DNA from 2 places in the Komagataeibacter ossonobensis genome. Region 2 is predicted to be linked to the other one. Evidence: predicted binding sites of a transcription regulator. Region 2 holds the regulator's gene; the other holds the start of a gene.
The links. Region 2 encodes LexA, which represses DNA repair genes until DNA is damaged. Its sites were predicted from a motif close to TGTTCTANNTANGTTC; they were not measured.

Region 1: a site for LexA is predicted at 3,029-3,044, ahead of AC1RQ9_RS16120 (ImuA family protein). Genes of this name have one in related genera too.

Annotation. Positions count from the first base shown of each region.
Region 1 covers NZ_JBXAYQ010000045.1:2,565-12,559, forward strand. Annotated here, with positions in the region: gene AC1RQ9_RS16110 (error-prone DNA polymerase) at 1-784, opposite strand, end outside; gene AC1RQ9_RS16115 (Y-family DNA polymerase) at 781-2,304, opposite strand; gene AC1RQ9_RS16120 (ImuA family protein) at 2,219-2,983, opposite strand; gene AC1RQ9_RS16125 (YoaK family protein) at 3,269-4,030, shown strand; gene AC1RQ9_RS16130 (SOS response-associated peptidase) at 4,030-4,677, shown strand; gene AC1RQ9_RS16135 (oleate hydratase) at 4,802-6,547, shown strand; gene AC1RQ9_RS16140 (flavin reductase family protein) at 7,119-7,622, opposite strand; gene AC1RQ9_RS16145 (ABC transporter ATP-binding protein/permease) at 7,765-9,504, opposite strand; gene thrS (threonine--tRNA ligase) at 9,501-9,995, opposite strand, start outside.
Region 2 covers NZ_JBXAYQ010000012.1:28,548-38,542, forward strand. Annotated here, with positions in the region: gene bioD (dethiobiotin synthase) at 1-1,133, shown strand, start outside; gene lexA (transcriptional repressor LexA) at 1,219-1,887, opposite strand; gene AC1RQ9_RS09060 (molybdopterin molybdotransferase MoeA) at 2,006-3,214, opposite strand; gene rpmG (50S ribosomal protein L33) at 3,373-3,540, shown strand; gene AC1RQ9_RS09070 (FtsB family cell division protein) at 3,614-3,943, opposite strand; gene eno (phosphopyruvate hydratase) at 4,005-5,285, opposite strand; gene AC1RQ9_RS09080 (DUF3429 domain-containing protein) at 5,423-5,905, shown strand; gene AC1RQ9_RS09085 (xanthine dehydrogenase family protein molybdopterin-binding subunit) at 6,104-8,425, opposite strand; gene AC1RQ9_RS09090 ((2Fe-2S)-binding protein) at 8,418-8,891, opposite strand; gene AC1RQ9_RS09095 (c-type cytochrome) at 8,913-9,995, opposite strand, start outside.

The DNA of each region.
Region 1 (9,995 bases), on a different contig from region 2:
GGTAGGCCAGATCATCGAGCGAGAAGCGGCAGCGCTCCACGATGTCCATGGTGCGAGCCACCGCTTCCGTGTAACGGCTGAACAGCCGGGCCATTTCCTGTGGCGGTTTGAGATAGCGATCGGCATGACGTTCGCGGACAAACCCCGCCTCGTCGATGGTGGTGTTGTGGCGGATGCAGGTGACGACATCCTGCAGGATGCGACGGTCATGGGTGTGGAACAGTGCGTCGTTGGTTACAACGGTTGGGACACGGGCCTGATGGGCAAGGTTCGCCAGCTCATACAACCGCATCTGGTCATTGGGGCGGCGCAGCAGTGTCAGCGCCATATAGGCGCGGTCAGCAAAGGCGTTTTTTAGCTTGCGCAGGTGCAGGGCGCAGGCATCGTCTGCCGTGTCCGGGATCATGACGACGGTCTGGCCTTCGCCCCAGGCGATCAAGTCATCCCAGAGAAGATGACACTTTCCCTTTCCGGCCCGTGCCTTGCCAACGGTGAGCAGACGACACAGCCTACCATAGGCGGCCCGGTCCGTAGGGTAGACCAATACCGGCGGGAAATCGGCCAGGTCGAGGCGACAGCCCACGACAAGCCGGAGCCCGACCTGCTTTGCCGCTCCATGCGCCTGCACCATTCCTGCCAGGGAATTCCGGTCGCAGATCCCGAGCGCTTCGATACCCAGCGCCCTGGCCTGTTCGAACAGTTCGATCGGCGAGGAGGCTCCACGCAGGAACGAGAAATAGGTCGTGACCTGCAGTTCGGCGTAGCGTGGTACCGAGATGCTCACCCGAAGATCCCATGCAGGAACCAGCCCTGCGAGCCGGTCTCGCCATGCTCGCCATCACCCGCCCGGTAGAGCCAGAAACGCTCGCCGCTGGTATCCTCTATCCGGAAGTAATCGCGGGCGATGGTCAGTTCCGCGTCATTCTTCCACCATTCGCCAAAAACACGCTCCGGCCCGTCGGCGCATTTCACCTTCCGCCGCACGCCGCGCCAGATGAAGAACAGCGGCGGCTGGTCCGGCAGTTCCGCCATGGCCTGCACCGGCTCGGGTCGCGCCAGCAGGCGTGTGGGCCGTGGCCAGTGCTCCGGCCAGTCCTTCGTCTCCTCGGGCGCCAGCGCAGGCACACGGCAGAAGGAGCGTTCGGGCAGGTCGCTTTCCACCGGGGCAAAGCGATAGAGCGCCTGCATGCCGACACGGTTGGCCAGCGTGTCGATCAGGTCGGACACATCGGCTTCTTCCTCGGCGATCAGGGAGGACACGGTCTGACGCCGGTCCATCGGTTCGGCCAGCGAGGCAATCAGCACCATGCGCTCAATGCCGAACCCTGGATCGATGGTTTCGATCTTCTCGCACAGCAGTCGGGTCAGGCGTTTGACGTCCCGCACCGGCATGGCCGTCGCCACGCGGATCGCCTCGGTGCGGCTGTCCACGCGATGCAGCAGCAGGTCGAGACGCCGCACGCCCTGTCCACGCTCGTCCAGCCCCTGGCAGAGCAGCGGCACCAGCCTGCCGATATAACGGGCAATGGTCTCCGCCGCGCCGATGGGCTCGGCGAAATTCCGGCTGACCTCGACCGGATCGACCGGGCGGACTGGCACGATGGCTTCACCAATACGCCCGAAAGCCTGATCCAGCCTGCGAGCTACATCCGGCCCGAACCGCAGCGCCAGAGGGGCGCGGGGCATGGCGGCAAGTGGTCCGATGCGGGATACGCCCAGCGTGGCCAGTCCGTCGATGATCGGGTCCGGCAGGCGCAGCGCTTCAACCGGAAGATCGGCCAATACAGAAGCGGTGTTACCCGGCGGCACAACGGCAATCGGCACCCTACCATAGCGGGCGATGGCGTGCGCAGCGCCCCAGGTGTCCGCCACCACGGCCGTTGCCCGGAAACCGGCTCCCGCCATGCGGTGAACCATGTCCTTGAGCATGGGAAGTTCGCCACCATGCAGGTGATCCGCCCCGGTCGTGTCCAGTACCAGCCCGTCCGGGGCATCGACCGCCACAATGGGCGCGACCCTGTGCTGGAACCACAGGGCGAGTTTTTCCAGCCCCAGCCGGTCGCCTTCGGGATCGGCGTCCATCAGCACCAGATCGGGATAGAGCGCCTGGGCCTTGGCCACCGGCGTGCCGGGGCGCAGCCCCAGCTTGCGGGCGGCCAGATCAACAGACAGTAGAACCCGGCGTCGTCCTTCCCGTCCGACAAGGGCCAGCGGCGTTTCAGGCGCGGGCGCGTCTGGTCCAAGTCGTTTCCTGATCCGGTCGGTCGGCCAGAGTGGCAGGTAAAGAGAGACGACCCTTGCCATCACAGGCCTCCACTTCAAAATCGGCACATTCGCCCGCACGGGCACGGATGAGTTCCAGCAACCAGCGCGGTCTTCCCACACCGGGCACCGGCAACGACACAGACGGCAGGACGGAGACCCGCCAGCGGGTCACACTGGCAGTCGGCTGACCAAAATCCGCCGCATCCGTCTGTCGCCGCCAGCGCCGGATGGCGATGCCAAGAGAGCCGGACGTCTCGGCCGCCAGTTGCAGGCGGCGTGAGGCCGTCATGGACAGACGCGCCACCTCGGCGACCACAGCCCCAAGGCCGCCATGCCGCAGTCCTTCCTCGAAACAGGCAAGCACATCGACGTCCGAGCGTGCCTCGACATAGATGGTTCGCCGGGCGGAAAGACCCACCTGTTTTAGGGAAGGGGCGAACACATCCTGGCGGGTGACGATCCACAGCACCTTGCCACGCGTGCGGGCCGCGATCCCGGCGCAGAACTGTCCGGCCGCGGCACTATGCAGGGCGTCATTCCCCCCTCCCGCCACTTCATGGAGGGCGCCCAGAGCCAGCCCGCCACCGGGCAGACGCGCATCGATCTCGCGCACGCCAAAGGGCAGTACCTTGCGGCGTCGGTCGCTATGCCCTTCGAGACGGCTGATCGCGGCCCGCAGCGTCTCCAGACCGGATTTTTTCTGGGGTTCGGCAGTCATGTCACGACTCAGTATCCATTCGTCCTGGTGGGTTTCCTGATTATATGTTCCTGATTTGTTCTTTAATGGCGTGGGGAGTCAACATTCATCTTTCGGAGGAGCGTATCGCGCCACATCTGTGGCAATTCGCAATCCGGGAAGATATCGTCCTAAGAAATTGAAAACAGGACGCTTTGTCGGAAGAGGGCGGGCTGTTACCATCCCGCCCATAAAAAAGATCGTTGTCCGGGGAAACCGACAAACACGGAGTCTCCCTCATGCGGTCAGTCACGATGGGAGGCACAGGTGCTTGTTCACGAGGGAGCGGAGCGCAACGCCAGCATCGACAGGCGTCTGGGCTGCTCGCTGGCGGCTATCGCCGGTGCCGTGAACGCCACCGGGTTTCTGGCCGTGGGCTATTATTCGGCCAATATGACCGGCAATGTCTCAGCACTGGCGAGTGGCCTGCATGAAGGCCATCTGGAACTGGTCCTGTCCTGCTGCGGTCTGATATTGGCCTTTGTCGCAGGAGCCGTGCTGTCGGCGCTTCTGGTCAATGCGGGCCGTCGCCACAACCTGCCCTCAATCTACGCACGGAGCATCCTGCTGGAAGCCTGCCTGCTCGGGTTTCTGGGGGGCGTGGATCTTCTGTTTTCGGCCCAGCCACGGGATCCGGTGCTGGCCTTTGGGTTGAGTTTCCTCATGGGGCTTCAGAACGCCACGGTCACACGCATTTCCGGGGCGCGTGTCCGCACCACCCATATGACGGGAATGCTCACCGATGTGGGGCTGGAACTGGCGGACTGGTTGGAGAGCTTTTTTCATCCGGTTGACCCAGCCCGGCGGACCGGTACGCGCGAGTGTCTGGGGCTGCATGCCGCCATCGTGCTGTCCTTCACGCTGGGCGGCGTGGCCGGCGCCTTTCTGTATGGCTGGTGGTCTGCTCTCTTTCTTCTGGCGCTGGCGGGGCTTCTGGCCTGTCTGGCCCTGCCGGGTGCACTGTCGCATGAGCCTGTGGCGGAACAGGAACCGGCGTCGGTTCCGGCTTACGGGGAGAAGCATTCCTGATGTGCAATCTCTACGCCATGACATCGAACCAGAAAGCGATCCGGGAGATTGCAAAGGTTCTCGATGATCTGACGGGCAATCTCCAGCCTTTGACGGAGATATACCCGAATACAATGGCCCCGATCGTGCGGAACGGCGGAAACGGTCGCGAACTGGTCATGGCACGCTGGGGCATGCCGACACCTCCTGGCTATCTCAAGGGACACAGGGTCGACCGGGGTGTAACCAACATCCGCAATCCGTCCTCGACATGGTGGAAACGCTGGGAGGGCGTGCAACATCGTTGTCTGGTGCCATTGACGGCGTTCTCCGAACCGGAGCGTCTGCCCGACGGGACATCACGACCGGTGTGGTTTGCGCGGAATGATGGAGAACCGCTGGTCTTCTTTGCCGGGATTTGGTGTCGATGGACGTCCGTGCGCAAGCTGGCGGACGGAGAGACGACGGATGATCTGTTCGGTTTTCTGACCACGGACGCCAATCTGGAGGTGGGCGCGATCCATCCGAAAGCCATGCCTGTGATCCTGACGCAACCGGATGAGCTGGAGCGCTGGATGACGGCACCGATAGCAGAGGCTCTGGCGCTTCAGCGTCCGCTGCCCGATGGAGTTCTGTATCGGGTGCAGGCGCCGGCTCTGGCTGACTGAGAAAGGGGATCATCCTGTCCTGTTCGGGGCGTTTGATACATCGCAACGACAGATCGGCTTAGCAGGTGTTGTATGGCTGGAAGGGTTTCCCGCCATCGGCCCTTTTCAGAAAAGGACATGCGCCATGAGATACGCTCACAGCAATTACGAGGCTTTCGTTCACCCTCCAGCCCCGCAGGGTATGGAAGGACGGTCAGCGTGGATCGTGGGCGGCGGGCTGGCGGGCATGGCGGCGGCGGCGTTCCTCATCCGAGATACGGGCATGACGCCTTCAGCCATCACCATTCTTGAGGCATCGGACAGCGATGGTGGTGCGCTGGATGGGGCGGGGAATGCGGAGACCGGCTGGCTGATCCGTGGCGGTCGGGAGATGGAAGAGCAGTTCCAGTGTCTGTGGGATCTGTATCGTTCCATTCCGTCTCTGGAAATTCCCGATGCATCAGTGCTGGATGAAGTCTGGCAGGTCAATCAGGCCGATCCGTCTACAAGTCCGGTCCGCGCCATGTGCAATCGGGGACAGCCCCTCGCCGATCGTGACAGGCTGACGCTCACGGGAAAGGCGCGGCGCGAGATCATTACCCTCATTCTGACCGATGAGGACGAACTGGCGGGAAAGACGATCGCGGATGTGTTGTCCGGCGATTTCATGGCGTCGAACTTCTGGCTGTTCTGGCGGTCGATGTTCGCGTTCGAGACCTGGCACAGCGCCATTGAGATGAAGCGCTATCTCGCACGGTTCGTGCATCAGATCCTCGGACTGAAGGATCTGCATGCGCTGAAATTCACCAGATATAACCAGCAGGAATCCCTGAGCAGACCACTGGCCACATGGCTTGCCGATCAGGGCGTCGTGTTCCGTCATGGTGTGACGGTGACGAATGTTGCCGTTGATGTGTCGGGCAGAACGAAAGTTGCGACCCGTCTCGACTGGCTGGAAAATGGCGCGACCGCTGGTGTTGACCTGGGTTCGGCGGAGCTGGTGTTCGTGACCAACGGTTCCATGGTGGAGAATTCACGCTGGGGCGACCATCATACACCCGCGCCGATTGATACGACCATCGGAGAGGGGAGCATCTGGCAGCTCTGGCGCACTATCGCAGCGCAGGATGCCGCATTCGGGCATCCTGATGTTTTCTGTGGTGATACGAAAAAATCCCGCTGGCTGTCGGCTACGGTTACGACCCGGGATGCGCGGATTCCGGAGCTTGTAAAGCGGATTACGGGGCGTGATCCGTTTTCGGGGAAAATCATCACGGGTGGCCCGGTCACGATCGCGGATTCATCCTGGCTGATGAGCTGGGTGGTCAGCCGTCAGCCTCATTTCAAGGGGCAGCCCGAAGGCCAGATGGTGGTCTGGCTCTATGGTCTGTTCAGTGACGTGCCTGGCGATTACGTGAAAAAGCCCATGCAGGGCTGCACGGGGGAGGAAATCACTCGTGAGTGGCTGTTCCATATGGGCGTGCCGGTGGAGCAGATCGACGACATGGCAGCGACAGGGGCGACGACGCGTCCGTGCATGATGCCGTTCATCACGGCGCAGTTCATGCCGCGTGCACCGGCTGACCGACCGAAGGTAGTGCCGGATGGGAGCGTCAATCTCGCCTTTCTCGGGCAGTTCGCCGAAACGCCACGCGATACGGTTTTCACCACGGAATATTCCGTCCGCACGGCGATGGAGGCGGTCTATACCCTGTGCAGCGTCAGGCGGGCTGTGCCGGAAGTGTCGGGCGGCATTTTCGATGTCCGGATGCTGTTACAGGCGGCTGCGGAACTGCGGGACGGAGAGAAGGTGCCAGCATCCGGACTGATCCGGCACCTGACACAGGGGACCGAGATTGACGATCTTCTGGAACGCTACGGGCTGGTTTGAGCTTACTGTCAAAGTGTTGAATACTTTCACAGGTAAAACGGACATAACCAGGAAGAACGAGTCTGATGTCAATTACGGCGACTGGTTGAACGGCAGTCCTGGCTGGTTCAGAAATAACAAAACATGGCGCCGTAGATATTTTCGAGATGGGTTGAAGGCCGGAGTTCACGTAATGGCAGTCGTTCATTGCCGCGATCTACAGCAAATTTTGCAAACGGGGACAACCGGTAGATACTCTGATTTTCACGGGTTCTGGCAAACAACGGCTGGTATCAGACGTCATTCATAAACCGACATGGCACAGTCGGCAGGAATACAACGCTGGGTCAGGCGACACGACGTGATGCGCCGCTCGCCTGCCCGAAATCAGGCCTTGATGCCCGCAGCCCCGTTGAGAACCGTTGGGTCATCCTGGAGAGTCACGTGCTGTGATACAGAGACATGGTAAAATCGGAACCTTATCCCGTTCTGTCATGCGCGTTGCCGGGGTGGCAGACTGGTTCAGACTCTCCGTGATCAAGATGCATCACAAAGGGACGAAAAAACATCAATTCATGACAAAGATCGGCGTCTATCCTCCGTAAAAGACTTTTTCTCCAAGATCCTTCATGTGCAGGATGGCGTCATCAGGGCGACCGGCAATGTCTTTTGTGAGGTAGACGCCGGTAACCTCGCAAACAAAGGTGTGATGATCACCCAGTTCCACAATCTGTCTCACTTTCAGTTCAACCGCCGCCGGGACGCATGCGAGTATGGGGGCTCCATTGGCGGCCCACCTGACCTCGTAATCTCCCAGTCTGCCATCCGCATACGGAACGGGCTTGAAGAACGCAAAGGCCAGATTTCCCTGCTCTCTGCCGAGAATGTTCAGCACCAGATCGCCACTTTTGCTTGCCTCTGCGTAAATGGCGGAATCGGTCTTGATGCCCAGGGCAAGCAGAGGAGGAACGAAGCTGGTCTGCGTTACCCAATTGATAGTCGCCGATGCTATCGTGCTGTCCTGACTTCCTCCTGTCAGTACGTAGAGCCCATAGGGGATCATTCTCAGGACGGTTTTTCGGATCTGTTCATCCATAACGTATTTCTCCGCTTACAGTTCGTCATTCGGACGATAACACATTACTATGGGTGGCACCCTGCGTCATGTAATACCAATCATTGTTTGCTGGTATCCATGAGAGATACCGGAAGCTTTCACCCTGTCTGGAGGTCTGCTGTCACACGCGCGGCCCGGGCGAATGGCATCCAATGTCAATCTGTACGGCGTGTTGATCCTGGAGTGCCTGACGATGCGTTATGGAAACGATCGTCAGATTCGGGATATGCTCGCGCAGAAGATCGTAAAGACGGATCTCTCCCTCCTGGTCAAGATTTGACGTGGTTTCATCGAGGAATATCCATTCAGGCCTATTTATCAGAATGCGTCCAAACATCAGACGCTGCTGCTCGCCGGGCGAAAGGCGTTCTGTCCACCTTGCTTCCGTATCGCGTTCATCAGCAAGGAATGACAGGCCTACCAGATCAAGGATCCGACAAACACGCTCATCGGGAACTGCTTCTGGGGCAACGGGATAACAGAGTGCCTCGCGCAGTGTCCCCAGTGGCAGATACGGACGCTGCGACAGGAACATTACCCGTGCCTCAGGCACGTGGATCTGACCGCTGGTAAATGGCCAGATTCCGGCAAGGGCGCGTAGAAAGGTGGATTTACCAACGCCAGATGCGCCGGTCAGAACAATATCCTGCCCCTGAGGCAGCGTGATGTTGACGTTTGAAAGCAGAACTGAACCATCCGGACGAAGTACAGTCAGATTCTCTGTAACAATATCAGAATTTGAAGCTGATTTTTCACGCAAGGAATCATGGTCGCTGACGGCGATGAAATCCATCGTTCTCTGGAAGCTTGCCAGACGGGAAACATTGGCTCGCCATTCGGTAATGGCCGGGTAAGCAGACCATATCCAGCCCAGCGCTTCCTCGACGCGTGAGAATGCCTGAACCAACTGCATCAGGGTCCCAAAGGTGATCTTTCCTGCGAAATAGCGGATTGATCCGACGAGGAGGGCAAAATTTCCGGACAACGTGCCCAACCCGTCTGTCAGAAAGCCAAGCCATTTCGTCCTGGTCATAATGCCAAGAAAATTGTCATATACGGACGAGAATTTTCCCAGCAGAAGATGCTTTTCGCGGTCTCCCCCGCCGCTCAGGGCGATACTGTCCGCATGATCCCGGACATGCACAAGCCCATACCGGAAATCTGCTTCCGCCTTTTGCTGGGTAATGCGTAACGGGATCAGCCGTCGACCTGTCAGATGTGTGACAATTGACGCAAAAGCAGAATAAAGCAGGGCTATCCACAGGAAATAGCCGGGGATACGAACCCCGAGCACGGTGATGGATCCGGAGAGAGCCCAGAGAAGTCCGACATAGCTGACGAAGGTAATCGTGCGCGACACAATATCGAGAAACTGTGAGAGTGTATCACGTACAAATCCGTCGATATCCTCCTGTATGCGCTGATCGGGATTGTCGCTGGTCTCTTTTAAGTGAGCCCGTGTCACGGCAATGCGGAAGGCGAGGTTCTGATCGAGCCACTGGGCGAGCATGCGGTGTGTCATCCAGCGCCGCCAGCGGAGTTGCAGGAGCTGCTGGAGGTAGGTGGCGTAGACCGAGATCAGCAGCGATGGCAGGGTGATGATGAAGAAACCGGGAATGATCATGGACGGTGTCCGGACGAACCAGAACAATCCCCGGAGGAACGATGTGACGTCGCGCTGTTGCAGGGCAGTATAGAAAATATTGCGGGAAAAAGATTGCAGGACGTCCGCTCCAACCAGCAGCAGGGTCAGCCCCAGTACCGCAGTCAGTAATACCCACGCGGACTTCTTTTCTTCAGACGTGAAATAGGGTCGGCTGAGGTACCATAAATCGTCGAAAGCAGCGCGAAAGCTCTTCATCCGACGAAGGCCCTTAGCAGCCGATCACGAGAGGCAGTTGCCAACACTTTGACGACTTCTTCGCCCTTCAGGGTTGGTCGAGCCGGATTTCCATATTCCCGGATGGAGACGGTTCTGTTTTCTTTCTCTTTTTTCCCGATGACCAGCATGACAGGTATTTTCGCAAGACTGTGTTCCCGAATCTTGTAAGAGATTTTCTCGTTACGCAGATCCGATAGAACCCGGATGTCGTGTGCATCGAGATTCCTGATGAGGTCTTTAGCGTAGTCGTTTGCCTCCTCTGTGATCGTCGCGACAACGACCTGCACCGGTGCGAGCCAGAACGGCAGATGGCCTGCATGGTGCTCCAGAAGAATGCCAATGAAGCGCTCAAGTGAGCCAAACAAGGCGCGATGCAGCATGACAGGCGTGTGCTTCTGGCTATCGGCACCGACATAGTGTGTGTCCAGCCGTCCCGGCAGGTTGAGATCGACTTGAACTGTACCGCATTG
Region 2 (9,995 bases):
TGTCGCTGCACTGCATGGATGCCGAAGCCCCGGACGTGGAAGGCCCGTTTGACCTGATCTGTTCCAGCATGGCCATGCAGTGGTTTCCCCACCGGCCACGGACGCTGCGCATGCTGGGCGACCTGCTGGCACCGGGCGGACAGATGGCGCTTTCCACGCTGTGCGTGGGCAGTTTCCGGCAATGGCGGGACGCATATGCGCAGGCCGGGGTTGTGTGTCCCGTGCCGGATTATCCTGCCATCGAACAGCTACAGGCCGAATGGCCTGCCGGTGGCGCGGGAATGTGGCACGATACCGAGGTTGTCGATACACCGGCCACCCCACTGGCCTTCGTGCGGGAACTGCGCGCCATCGGGGCCACGCATACGGACCACGCGCCCGCCACGGGCGGTCAGTTGCGCCGTGTAATGACAGCAGCGGCTGGAACGGATGGACCGTTTACCGTGTCCTATCAGGTGGGCTATGGGCTGTTCCGCCGCGCGCTCTGGCCCGGCGTGTTCGTTACCGGCACGGATACGGACGTGGGCAAGACGGTGACATCCGCGACATTGGTAAAGGCATGGGACGCGGCTTACTGGAAACCGTTGCAGAGCGGGACGGATGACGCGCCATCTGATAGCATGGGCGTACGGCAGTTGGCGGGACTGGACCCGGCACGCCTTTACCCACCGGCCGCCACGTTCGGGGCATCGCTGTCGCCCGAGGACGCGGCCCATGTAGCCCATACCCGTATCGATCCCGCCATGATCACCCTGCCGCGCCATGTGGCCAGCAAGGGGCCGCTGGTGGTGGAAGGGGCAGGCGGCGTGTTTGTGCCGATTGCCGAAAATTACCTGATGATCGACCTCATGGCCCGGCTGGCCCTGCCGGTCGTGCTGGTGGCGCGCAGCCAGCTTGGCACGATCAACCATACGCTGCTCAGCCTTGCGGCATTGCGGGCGCGTGGGCTGCATGTCGCGGGCGTGATCCTGAACGGTCCACCCGAACCCCATGGCCGCAGCGCCATCGAACGCCATGGCCGGGTCCGCATACTGGCTGAATTCCCGACCATGACCCCCATGGGGCCGGATGCGGTGGCGCAACTGGCTACCCGCCTGCCCACATGGGAGCAGGTGGCACGGGATACGCCCTGAAGACCAATTCAGGAAAAACAGGACTGCCTGAAGCTTTTTTGGGAAAGCTTCACCGAAAACTTTTCACGGTCCGCAGGCGGGCTTTTCAGTAACGCCGGATCAGGCCCGCCAGCGTTCCCTGCACGCTGACACGCCCGGCAGGCAGCACGCGGGTTTCATAACGGCTGTTGGCAGGGATCAGCGCGATATCGCTGCCCTCGTGCCGCAGACGCTTCAGCGTGACTTCCATCCCATCGATCAGGGCCACGACAATCTGTCCGTCCGTTGCATGCATGCCTTCACGGATAATGACCATGTCACCGTCCATAATGCCCGCCTCCTGCATCGAATCCCCCGCGACTTCCAGCGCGTAATGACCGGCTTTGCCCAGCATGTCGGCCGGAACGGCGATGCGGGTGGTTTCCGGTGTAATGGCTTCAATGGGGTTACCGGCGGCAATCCGCCCCACAAAGGGTACATCCACCACCAGCATTTCGGGAGCGGGCAGACCGGGGACCGGGGCAGGTGAATCGGACGGAGCCGGCGCGGGCGGCACTTCGATATCAGGCAGGCGCAGGATTTCCAGCGCACGGGCGCGATGATGCCTGCGATGGAGGAAACCGCGTTCCTCCAGCGCAGAAATCAGGCGGTGAATACCGGATTTGGAGCGCAGGCCCAGCGCGTCCTTCATTTCATCAAAGGACGGGGAAAAACCCGTCCTGCGCAGGTGGCTGTCGATAAACAGCAAAAGTTCATGTTGTTTCTTCGTAAGCATGCCACATGTCCTTTTGCCGTTACCGGTGTCACCCGGACTGAAATATGATGGAACAAACCAAAAACCTGTTCCTGTGTTCTATATTGGTTCCCCATGCCGCGTCAACCGGCGTGAAGACCTATTCCAGAACGCGATCAATACGGATCATGTCGCACGGTTCCCCCGCCTTTGCCGCAGGGGCATGGGGTGCACGCAGAATCAGGGCACCGCTTTGCGCCAGCACGTGCAGCATGGCCGAATCCTGTATGGCGAAGGGGGTCGCCACCAGCCGCCCATCCGAATCATAACCAAGTTCCGCGCGCAGGTGATCCATGCGCCGGTCGTTTTCGGGCACGTCCGCCCCCAGTATCGCCCGTTCGGGCGGCACAATCGGGGTCGCCAGTCCCGCCATGCGGCGCAGGGCGGGCAGGATGAACACGACCGAACAGACAAACGCCGCCACCGGATTGCCCGGCAGGCCGACAAACGGCAGGCGGCCCAGATGCCCGTACATGAGAGGACGCCCCGGCCGCATGGCGATTTTCCAGAAATCGGTTTTCAGCCCGACCTGTTCCAGTCCGCGCCGCACAAGGTCATGGTTACCGACACTCGCGCCGCCTGCGGTCACCAGCATATCCACGCCATCAACCATGCGCTCCAGCGTGGCAAGGTCGGCCATGTCGTCACGCAACACCGGCAGCATGACCGGGTCCGCGCCCGCCGCGCGCAGCAGGGCGGCCAGCATGGGGGTGTTGGAATTGGCGATCTGTCCCGCCCCGATCCCGCTTCCGGGCAGCAGCAGTTCATCACCCGTCGCGGCAATGGCCACGCGCGGGCGGCGCGTCACCTGCACCCATGCATGATTGGCTGCGGCGGCAAGGCCGATATCACGCGCCGACAGCCTGCGCCCTGCGGGGATGATTTCCTGGCCTTCGGCAAAGTCCTGGCCCTTGCGCCGGATATAGGTGCCGGGGCGCACGGTGGTGGTCGTGGTGACAGATGTGCCGTCCGCCTGCGCATTTTCCTGTATTACGATGGCGTCCGCACCGGGGGGGACGACCGCGCCGGTGAATATGCGCACGCATTCACCCGATTCCACCGTGCCAGCGAAGGGATGACCCGCGGGCGCTGCGCCAATGCAGGTCAGGCGCGCGCCCTGTGCCGACAGGTCGGCCGTGCGCACGGCGTACCCATCCATGGATGAGACATCAGCCGGGGGATTGGACAGCCGGGCGATGACCGGGACCGCGCTGACGCGCCCACAGGCATCGGTCAGGGCCACGACCTCAGATGGCAGGGGAAACACCCCGTCCAGAATCCGTTCGCGCGCTTCCGAGACGCTCAACATCGTGCACTGCGCTCCTTTTTTACCCATTGTGTGCGAATTTAATCAGAAATATCGGCCAAAGCGCTTGACCTGCGCCTTGTGTATGCGCATTTTCCGCCCACTTGAACCACTGCTGTACCTGAATGTTCCAGCAGCGGCAAAGCAGTGCTGAGGATATCATGGCCAAGACCAACACCATCCAGATCAAACTCGTCTCCACGGCGGACACCGGCTACTTCTACGTGACCAAGAAGAACGCCCGCGCCCAGACCGGCAAGATGGAAATGCGCAAATACGACCCCGTCGCCCGCAAGCACGTGGCCTTCCGCGAAGCGAAGATCAAATAATCTTCCGCGCAAACGGATACAAAAAAACCCCGGTATTTTTTCCGGGGTTTTTTTGTGCCTGCCAGACGGGCGATCAATACAGGTGGTCGTGCTCCCCATAGGGAACGACGATTTCATCCTGCCGGGCCAGATTCTGCATGGAGCGCGCGCGTTCATCCAGCAGGTCGGTATCCAGCGCCCCTTCCTTCAGTCCGCGCACGCGGCGCAGCCAGACTTCCTGTTCCGCCGCGGCATCTTTCTGGGCGGATCGTGCTTCGTCCAGCAGGTGAAGCTGTGCGGCATAGCTGTGCAGCCCATGTTCACCCCGCATGACATTCCAGCCGAAATAGGCCGTAAGCCCGATGAACAGGGCAGGGGGGATGGTCGCCCCCAGCACGCGCTTCATGATCTTGCCCAGCTGCATCGTAACCCTTTCCCCGCCATATCCTGTTGCCGGACGGGATTACCCCGTCCGGCATGGGATGTCACCCGTTCTTCAGGATCGTGCGCCCGGCATAACGGGCGGCCGTGGCCAGTTCGTTCTCGATACGGATCAGCTGGTTGTATTTCGCCGTCCGGTCCGAACGCGAAAGCGACCCGGTCTTGATCTGCCCGCAATTGGTCGCCACCGCCAGATCGGCAATGGTGCTGTCTTCCGTCTCACCCGAACGGTGGCTCATCACCGCCGTGTAACCGGCATGCTGCGCCATCTGCACGGCTTCCAGCGTCTCGCTCAGCGTACCGATCTGGTTGACCTTGACCAGCAGGGAATTGGCGACGCCGGCCTTGATGCCACGACGCAGGCGGTCGGGATTGGTCACGAACAGGTCATCACCCACCAGCTGCAGCTTGTGGCCAAGATTGGCAGTCAGTTCGGCCCAGCCTTCCCAGTCATCTTCCGCCAGCCCATCCTCGATGGAGATGATGGGGTAGCGGGCGGAAAGATCGGCCAGGTAGGCGATCATGCCAGCGGCATCGAGGCTCTTGTCCTCGCCCTTCAGTTCATAACGCCCGTTCTTGTAAAACTCGGTCGCGGCGCAATCCAGTGCAAAGGTCACGTCGTCACCGGGGCGGTATCCTGCCGCCTCGACCGCGCGCATCATGAAGCCCAATGCCTCATCGGCCGATTTCAGCGCGGGCGCGAATCCACCTTCGTCACCGACATTGGTGTTGTAACCGGCACCCGACAGGCTTTTCTTCAACTGGGCAAAGATTTCCGACCCCATGCGGATCGCATCCGTCACCGTGGGCGCGCCCACGGGCTGGATCATGAATTCCTGAATGTCGATGGGGTTGTCGGCATGTTCGCCACCGTTGATGATGTTCATCATCGGCACGGGCAGGGTGCGGGCATACACGCCCCCGACATAGCGGTACAGCGGGGTCTGCAGTTCCTCGGCCGAAGCCTTGGCCACCGCCAGCGACACGCCCAGAATCGCGTTTGCCCCCAGGCGGGACTTGTTGGGTGTACCATCGAGGTCGATCATCGCCTCGTCAATGGCAACCTGGTCGGTCGATTCCACGCCCTGCAGGGCTTCAAGGATTTCATGCTCGACATGGCCCGCAGCCTTGAGCACACCCTTGCCGCCATAGCGTTTCGGGTCACCATCACGCAGTTCAACAGCTTCATGCGCGCCGGTGGACGCGCCTGAAGGAACCGCAGCCCGACCTTTTGCGCCGGATGCCAGTTCGACATCCACCTCGATGGTGGGATTGCCACGACTGTCGAGTATTTCGCGGGCGATGATATCGATAATGGCGCTCATGGTATCTGTTTCCTCAGATTTGACATTATGGGGATACGGCATACGACCGCATGCATATCCTGCCCACACGATAACAGATGCCGCGCATCATGCCAGAGTAGGCTATGCACAACATAATAAGATAGGAGAGACCCGCCGTGAAACGCCTGCCACTGCTTGCCATCATCACTGCGCTGGCAAGCCTGCTGCCACTGGTTGGCTGCACATGCGCGATCCTGTTCCTGACCCCCGACCATACGCCGCGCCTGCTGACGGCTGCTGTCGGGTACGGGGCGGTGATGCTGTCCTTCCTTGGCGCGGTCCACTGGGGGCTGGCGCTGGAACAGCCCGACATCATCCCCGCGGGCGGCACGCAGCGCCTGACCAACCTGCGTCTTGCCATGGGGGGGGGGCCTGCCTTCATCGGCTGGGTGGGGCTGTGTGCGGCAACGGTTCATGAACTGATCGGGCTGCTGATCCTGATTGTGGGATTTGCCGCCTCCGCCGTGGTGGAACGCATGGCGTGGCAACGCGGGGCCATGCCGCGCGGTTACATGACATTGCAGTGGTTTGTCATATGCCTGGCGGAACTGTGCTTTCTGGCCATACTCGCGGCCTGCATGGGCATGCGGCCGCATTGATATGCCGGCAGATCATAAAGACGTTTCTGGTGACGATTTTTTTAGAAGGCCTTGAAAGAACGCCGCCTTTTTTGAAAAAAGGCGGCCCCCGAAAACTTCTGTTCCTTATCAGTGATTTTTAATACTCGCCAATCCAGACAATAAAAAACCCCGGCCTGCATCGCATACCGGGGTTTTTCGTATTCAGGCTGTATCCACCTAGCTGTTCTGCAGTCCGCGCAGCACATCCGCCGGACGGACCGGCATATGACGCAGGCGCACACCCACGGCATTGAAGATGGCATTGCCGATTGCAGGACCGACCACCGTCGTGCCGGGTTCACCCAAGCCCATCGGCTTTTCGGTGCTGGGCAGGAACTCGATGTCCATTTCCGGCGTGTCGGCAATACGCAGCGGCGTATAGGTGTTCAGGTTACGGTCAACCGGCATGCCGTTGACGATTTCCGTGTTCTCGAACAGGACCATGCTCAGGCCCCACAGCGCAGCGCCCTCGGTCTGGGCCTTCGCGCCATCGGGGTCGACCACGGTACCCGCATCGACCACAATCGTCAGCTTCTGGCATGTCACCACACCCGTGCTGCGATCCACATGCACCTGCGCCACGCAGCCAATCCATGTCGGCATGCCGCGTTCCTGTCCTGCCGTGGTGGCCAGGCCCATCGCGGTGTCCTTGGGCAGGCTGGTCTTGCCCCAGTTCACCTTTTCCATAAGCCTGCGCACGACAGCGGCCTGACGCAGCGCGCCACCAACAGAATCGGGTGCCTGTCCCTTGTTGCGGCCCTGCGCGGTCAGCAGTTCAAGGCGGAACTGCGCCGGATCCTTTTTCTGGCGGTGCGCGACTTCATCAAGGAAACATTCGATCCCCCAGCTGGTCCAGCCGGGGCTGACCGAACGCAGCCAGCCGGGACGGAATGTCTTTTCCGCCAGGTCATTACGCAGCGCACGCACCCGGAAGGCACCGACTTCATACCAGTGATCGCCACCCGCGATGGCGAACTGGTCATACGGCTTGCCATCCACGCCCTTTTCCATGAACGCTTCGGCCATCACGCCCGTGGGCCAGCCAGCAGCAGCCTGGTAATCCATGGAGGTGATCTTGTCGCTGGCGTCAAACGCCATGCGGACACGCTGGACCGAAGGCGAGCGGAAGGAATCGAACTGCATGTCGTCTGACCGCGTCAGGATCAGCTTGACCGGCTTGCCACCCAGTGCCTTGGACGCAAGGGCAGCCGGAATCATGTAATCCCCGTTCAGCCGACGGCCAAACCCGCCACCCAGCAGGTAGCTGCGCAGGATGACCTTGGATTCCGGCACCTGCAGCGACTTGGCCAGCGTGGGCAGGATCAGGCTCTGCCACTGGTTACCGGCGTGGATTTCGTAAACACCGTCCTTTTCAAAGGCCAGCGCGTTGGTCGGTTCCAGCTGGTAATGCAGCACGGATGCACAGGTATATTCCTGATCCATGACCGTGTGCGCACTACCGAAGGCCTGGTCTACGCCATCATCATTGAAGATGTAGACGCCGCCCGCCTTGTTGTTGATCAGTTCGCGGCCACGGTCCTGAATGTCGCGTTCTGACGTGTGGATCGTCTCACCCGGCGTCCATTCCACCTTCAGCGCATCGGTCGCGCGGATGGCGGCGCTGTAGCTTTCCGCCAGCACCACGACCCAGCCCTGCACGACCTGCGACGGATCATCGATCAGCAGGTAGCGGACATAGCCCTTGATCTTCTTGGCCTCGGTATCGTCAACCGAACGGACCTTGGAGCCATAGCGCGTCGGCGGCATCTTGGGGCGGCCGTACAACATGCCCTCCACCTTGGCGTCGATGCCGTAGATGGCCGTGCCGTTGGTCTTGGCGGGAATGTCCAGCGCCTTGAGTTCGGCATTGCCGATCAGTCTGCGTTCACTGGCGGGCTTGAGCGGCAGCTTGGCCATTTCCTCTGGCGTGAAGGAATGGGACGGGTGCCCCTTGGCCACGATGTCGCCAAAGCTGATCTGCTTGCCACCGGCGCTGACAATGCTGTTGGCGACCGTACACTTGTCCGGTGTGGTACCCAGCAGGCGCGCACCTTCCTCGACCATGGCCGTGCGCGTCGCAGCACCGGCCTGGCGGAAGACATCCCATGTCATCCATACCGACCAGCTGCCGCCGGTGACCATCAGGCCCCATTTGGGGTCGGTGTCCACGTAGTTGATGCGGACCTTGCTCCAGTCGGCTTCCATTTCATCCGCGATGATGCGGGCGAGGGCGGTGCCGATATGCTGCCCCATTTCCGCGCGGATGATGTTGACCGTGATTTCCCCATCGGGTGCGATCGAACACCAGATGGTGGGTTCGAACGCCCCGTCGCCCGGCAGTGACCGGTCGAGCGGGAAAATCTGGTTGGCGGATGAAGGACGCGCGAAGCCAAACATGACGCCGGCGCCAAGGGAGGTGACAAGGAAGCCGCGACGTGACAGGGAAGCCTGTTCACGGCGTCCGTCCTTGCCAAGGCGGAAGCGGTTTAATCTACCCATTTGATGCATCTCCGCGTGCGGTGGCCGCGGCCTTCTTGATGGCCTCACGAATGCGAATGTAGGTCATGCACCGGCACAGGCTGCCAGCCATGACGGCATCGATTTCCTCATCCGTGGGAGAGGGGTAATCCTTCAGCAGGCTCACGGCCTGCATGATCTGCCCGGACTGGCAGTAGCCGCACTGCGGCACCTGGATTTCACGCCAGGCCTGCTGGACAGGGTGATTACCCTCGGGATCGATGCCTTCGATCGTGGTGATGTCAGCGCCTTCGGCGGCGCTGACGGGGGTCACGCAGGAACGGGTGGCCCGGCCACCGATATGGATGGTGCACGCACCACACATGCCGATACCGCAACCGAATTTCGTTCCGGTCAGGCCAACTTCGTCACGGATGACCCACAGCAGGGGGGTATCACCCGGTACGTCAACGGTTACTTCCCGTCCATTGAGGCGAAAGGTCGTCATGTTCTAGCTCCGTCTTTCAGCTCAATGGGACGACGCGACAGGGGGGACAGGCAGGGTCTTGCGAACCTCGCCAGCCTTCTTCTCCAGATCGGTCCACGGCGGCAGGGTCGTGCGGGTCGCACGCAGGTAGGCCGCCAGGCGGGCCAGATCCGCATCCGAGAAGGAATGGTAGAAACTGGGCATGGAAACGGTGGAAATACCTTCCGTCGTGCCGATACCGCGCAGGATGACCTGGAACAGGTTGGTCGGCTCATCCAGCCACAGCGCGTTGTTCAGCGCCAGGTCGGGGCGGCCTTCAACCGGCTGCGGTCCGGCATTGGCGTGGCATGCGGCGCAGGCGCCGGCATACAGCTTCGCGTTCGGGTTCACCTGCGGGCCGACCAGATCCTTCATGGATGCCTGCATGGCCCATGCAATCGCCTTGGGATCCTGGCTGACACGGGTTGCCGAATGGTCGATCTGGGCCAGGTAATGCGCAATGGCATGCACATCGGATTCCGGCATCTCGCTCAGGCCACCATGGACCACGGGCGACATGGGTCCGGCGGCACTGCCATGCAGCGGGGCCGATCCGAAACGCAGGTATTTGAAATACTCGTCCTCGGTCCAGACAACCGGGGTCGGATTGTGTTCATTGAGCGGCGGCGCGATCCAGTTATCGACCGGGGCGCCATCATACGGCGCGCTGGCCTTTTCCGCACCCATGAGGTTACGCGGCGTATGGCACGCCGAGCAGTGGCTCAGCCCTTCGGCCAGATACGCGCCACGGTTCCATTCGGCATCCTGGGCGGGATCGTTCTTCAGCGGCCCTTCATGCAGGAACAGAAGTTTCCAGCCCGCCTGTTCCAGACGGATATTGAAGGGGAAGCCCACCGTGTTGTCACGCTTGACCGAATGCACCGGCGCCCGTGTCATGAGGAAGGCATAGACATCATCGATGTCCTGATCCGTCATGTGCGTGAAGTGGTCAAACGGGAAGGCCGGGAAAAGCTGCGTGCCGTCACGCGAAATGCCCTTGCGCATGGCGCGCTTGAAGGCGGCTTCCGACCAGTGGCCGATACCCGTTTCGGGATCAGGCGTGATGTTGGAGGAGAAGATGGCGCC